2 regions of the Actinoplanes sp. NPDC051343 genome follow, and region 1 is predicted to be linked to the other one. Evidence: predicted binding sites of a transcription regulator. Region 1 holds the regulator's gene; the other holds the start of a gene.
What was found. The regulator HspR, encoded in region 1, represses chaperone genes until heat shock. The targets are predictions, from matches to a motif close to TTGAGTNNNNNNNACTCAA.
Positions count from the first base shown of each region.

Region 2: the regulator HspR is predicted to act here: its motif matches at 1,015-1,033, upstream of lon (endopeptidase La).

Region 1 covers NZ_JBITEL010000012.1:283,272-285,728, reverse strand. The annotation lists gene ACIA5C_RS35105 (FAD-dependent oxidoreductase) at 1-1,049, opposite strand, end outside; gene ACIA5C_RS35100 (heat shock protein transcriptional repressor HspR) at 1,174-1,611, opposite strand; gene dnaJ (molecular chaperone DnaJ) at 1,634-2,457, opposite strand, start outside.
Region 2 covers NZ_JBITEL010000019.1:148,679-151,135, forward strand. The annotation lists gene ACIA5C_RS43515 (SDR family NAD(P)-dependent oxidoreductase) at 1-312, shown strand, start outside; gene ACIA5C_RS43520 (hypothetical protein) at 481-837, shown strand; gene lon (endopeptidase La) at 1,050-2,457, shown strand, end outside.

The sequences.
Region 1 (2,457 bases):
GGCTGGAATAGGTCGACGAGGTTGCGCATGGACTCCTCGGCGGCCGCCCGGGCCCGCGGGAACATCGCCCGCTCGTAGTCGCCGAGCGCTGCCTCGACATCGCCGGGGTGCGCGAGGATCGCCTGCGCGAGCTCGGCCGCGTCCTGCATCGCCAGGTTGGCGCCCTCGCCGGCGAACGGCGACATCAGGTGGGCGGCGTCCCCGAGCAGGGTCACCCCGGGCACCCGCGACCAGCGCTGACCGGTCGGCAGGGCGTAGATCGGGCGGGGGATCAGCGCGCCCTCGCTCTCGGAGACCAGCGCCCGCAGGTCGGGATGCCAGTCCGGGAAGAGGGCGAGCAGCGAATCGCGGCCGACCTCGCCGCCGGTCGCCCACTCGGCCGGCTTCTTGACCGCGACGTAGACGCAGAGTTCGTCGTCGCTCTCCCGGTGGGCCAGGAAGCCGCGCTCGTCGTCGAGCGCGAAGAGCATGCCGTCGCCGACCACGTCGGCCAGCCGCGGATGCTCGGCCCGGGTCCGGGGCACGCGGATCTCGACGAACGACAGACCGGCGTAGACCGGCTGGTCGGCGGTGAGCAGCGGCCGCACCCGCGACCATGCTCCGTCGGCTCCAACCAGCAGTGCGGTCGTCTCGGTGCGCCCGTCGGCGAAGGTCAGCTCGTACCCACCGGGTGCCGCGCTGACCGCGGTGACCCGCGCGCCCCAGCGCACCGTGCCCTCGGGCAGCGAGTGGAGCAGCAGGTCACGCAGGGCCCCGCGATCGACCTCGGGGCGGCGCCCGTCGCCCGGCTGGTCGAGCAGCACCACGCCGTGCTTGTCGATCACCCGGCTGGCGTCGCCGCCGGGCAGGACGGCCCGCTCGAAATCGGCGAACAGACCCGCCGCGCGCAGCGCCATCTGGCCTGACTCCTCGTGCATGTCCAACATGCCGCCCTGGTGGCGGGCGTTCGGCGAGGCGTCCAGGTCGTAGACGGCGGTTTCTACGCCGTGCATACCGAGCACGCGGGCCAGGGTCAGGCCGCCGAGTCCGGCGCCGACGATCGCGATCATTTCGGTCTCCCTCTGGTACGGCGAGCGGGTCGCCCTGGAGACCATGATACACGAACGCGTTCTTAACGAACGTGTTCGTCAGACCACAAAGAAGCGGCCCCGGTTCCCGCCGGGGCCGCTGCTGCTACTTGTTGTCGGACGAACGGCGCGGACGCCAGACGACCAGGGCGGTCGACTGCGGCTCGTGCCGCACCAGATCTCCGCGGGTGTACGGGCTCTCGAGCTGCGCGATCCGCGCGTACGCCTCGTCGAGCTGGTGCTCGAGCTGGCGCACCCGCTGCTGGAGCTCGGTGGCCAACTGCTCGAGGCCGATGATCCGCTTGATGCCGGCCAGGTTGACGCCCTCTTCCTGGCTGAGCTTCTGCACCTCGCGCAGCAGCTCGACGTCGCGCTGGCTGTAACGCCGGCCCCCGCCACCGGCCCGGCCGGGCTGAACCAGCCCGAGCCGGTCGTACTGCCGGAGGGTCTGCGGGTGCATCCCGGCCATCCGCGCGGCGACCGAGATGATCAGCACCTTGGCCTCGGAGGATTGCTCCACCGTGATGTTGATCTCTTCATACATCGGACACACCTCCTGCTGCGGGTCAGCCGGCTCGGCGCAGGCGCGCCTCGAGCCGATCTCGCCCGACCGGCGGAGTCAGCTTGGCGAACCGCTCCAACGCATCCCGGGCTTCCCCGGTGACACCGTCGGGCACCTGAACCTCGACGGTGACGATCAGATCCCCCGACTTGCCGTCCTTGCGGGCGACTCCCTTGCCGCGGGCCCGCAGCTTGCGGCCGCTCGGCGTGCCGGCCGGCACCCGCAGGGTGACCGGGCTGTCCAGCGTGGGCACCCGCAGGTCGGTGCCGAGCACCGCCTCGGCGATCGACACCGGCACGGTCAGTGTCAGGTCGTCGCCGCTGCGCCCGAACAGCTCGTCCGGTCGCACGTTGACCTGCACGTACAGGTCGCCGGCGGCACCGTTGCGCTCACCCGGCTCGCCCCGGCCCGAGAGCCGGATGCGCTGCCCGTCGGAAACCCCGGCCGGGAACCGGACGTTGATCGTGCGGGTCTTGGTGACCCCGCCCGTGCCCCGGCACTCCGGGCACTTCTGGTCGACGATGCTGCCCGAGCCCTGGCACTCGCGGCACGGCTCGGAAAAGCTGAACGAGCCCTGATTGCGGGAGGTCAGGCCGGAACCCTGGCACTGCGGGCAGGTGCGGGGCTGGGTGCCCGGCTTGGCGCCGCTGCCGTGACAGGTGTCGCAGGCGCCCGGCGAGCGCAGCGTCAGCGGCAGTGTGGTGCCGCGGACCGCCTGCGCGAAGTCGAGCGTCACCTCGGTTTCCACGTCGCGCCCGCGCTGCGGCCCGCGCCGGGCCGGCCCGCCGGTGGGGCCACCACCGGAGAAGATGGAACTGAAGATGTCGG
Region 2 (2,457 bases), on a different contig from region 1:
ACCGTATCGAGCAGCATGGGGTCCTTCTGGGCGGTGACGAATCCCGACCGCCCGGAATTCGCTATGCCGCTCGCGCTCTATGCGGCGTCCAAGGCGGCGGCCACCATGCTCACGCTCCAGTACGCGAAGTCGCAGCCCGGCATCAAGTTCAACGCGCTCGAGCCCGGCACCACGGCCACCGACATGACCTCCGCATTCGGCATCGGAAGACCAGCGGAGGAGAGCGCCAAAGTTGTCGTGCGCTTGGCCACGCTGGGCCCGGACGGTCCGACCGGGACCCTTCAGGACGAGCTCGGAGAATTGAGCTGGTAAAAACATCCTTTCCGCTCCGGCGGCTACCTAAACGTATTTCTTAACCCATACTTTCGGCTGTCAATCAGGCGGATTACATGGGTGTGTCGGACCTTCCTCGTGACCATTTCGGGGGGTTTCCTGGTTGTAGCACGAGCCCCCGGTTGAAATGCGAGAAAGGGAACCGCGATGAATAAATTGACTCGAGTTCTGACCATGAGTGGCATGGGTGCGCTGGCCTCGCTGGCGATCGGTGCCGGCCCGGCTCAGGCCGCGGGCACGAGCAACTCGACGGCGGCCAAGCCGTCAGCCGGACAGGCGCAGCAGCGCCACGGCGGGGACCGTACGGTCGGCTACTACCGGTCGGGACGCGCCTGCGAGATGGCCGGGCGCATCGGCGAGCGGTTCGGCCGGTGGCACGACCACGACTGCGACTTCGTGCGGTTCGGATTCCACCGCGGCCAGTGGGAACTGCAGGTCAGCCGCGACCGGTGGGGCCACGGGCGCACCCTGCCGGGCCGGTACCCCCATTCATTCAGCCGCTGATAAAGAGCACCGACCGAGAGGGGAACCTGCCACGAACTGATTCGAGCCGCGCTTCTTCCAGGTCCCAGAGCGTCGCCGGGCATGCCGAATGCCCGGCGACGTTCTGTCGTCTCCTGGCAGCTGCCGGCGGGTTGTTCGCTGGCAGTGAACGCCGGAAGAGGTCCGGTCACCGGATGGTTGAGCCGCTCGTACTCAACTTTTCGGAGGCCCCAATGGCGAGCAAGCGACTCCCCGTGTTGTTCCTCGACGACATCGTCCTGCTCCCGGGCATGGTCGTACCGATCGAGCTGGACGAGGCGGCCCTGGCCGCCGTCGACGCGGCCCGCACCTCGGCCGACTCCGAGCTGCTGGTCGCACCGCGACTGGAAAGCCGCTACGCCGCCTACGGCGTCGTGGCGAGCGTCGAGCGGCTCGGTAAGTTCCGTGGCGGTTCCCCCGCCGCCGTTTTGCGTACGAGCGTGCGCGCCCGCATCGGCAGCGGCGTGACCGGGCCCGGCGCCGCGCTGTGGGTCGAGGCCGAGACGGTTCCGGTCGGCACGTTGGGCGAGCACGTGACCGAGCTGGCCGCCGAGTACAAGCAACTGGTCGTCTCGGTGCTGCAGCGTCGCGAGGCGTGGCAGGTCATCGACTCGGTCGGCGCCATCGACGACCCGGGTGACCTGGCCGACACCGCGGGCTGGGCGGCGTACCTGTCCAACGACCGCAAGCTTGAGTTGCTGGAGACACCCGACGTCGAGGCCAGGCTGCGGTTGCTCATCGAGTGGACCCGCGACTTCCTGGCCGAGTCCGAGGTCAGCGACAAGATCGAGACGGACGTCCGCGAGTCGGTCGAGAAGCGCAACCGGGAGTACCTGCTGCGCGAACAGCTCAAGGCGATCCGCAAAGAGCTCGGCGAGGGCGACGCGGACGGCACCGACGACTACCGCACCCGGGTCGAGGCGGCCGATCTGCCCGACGCGATCCGCGAGGCCGCGCTGCGCGAGGTCGACAAGCTGGAGCGGGCCGGCGACCAGAACCCCGAGGCGGGCTGGATCCGGACCTGGCTCGACACGGTGCTCGACCTGCCGTGGAGCGTCCGCACCACCGACAACACCGACCTGAACGCCGCCCGGGCGGTGCTCGACGCCGACCACCACGGCCTGAACGAGGTCAAGGAACGCATCGTCGAATACCTCGGTGTCCGTGCCCGCCGCGAGTCCCGCGGCCTGGCGACCGTCGGCGGCCGCGGATCCGGCGCGGTGATCCTGCTCGCCGGCCCGCCCGGGGTCGGCAAGACCTCGTTGGGCGAGTCGGTCGCGCGCACCCTCGGCCGCAAGTTCGTCCGGGTCGCGCTCGGCGGCGTACGGGATGAGGCGGAGATCCGTGGCCACCGGCGTACGTATGTCGGCGCTCTTCCCGGACGTATCGTCCGGGCCATCAAGGAGGCCGGTTCGATGAACCCGGTCGTGCTGCTCGACGAGGTCGACAAGGTCGGCAGTGACTACCGGGGTGACCCCGCGGCGGCGCTGCTCGAGGTGCTGGACCCGGCGCAGAACCACACGTTCCGCGACCACTACCTCGACTTGGACCTCGACCTGTCCGACGTGCTGTTCATCGCGACCGCGAACGTGCTCGACACCA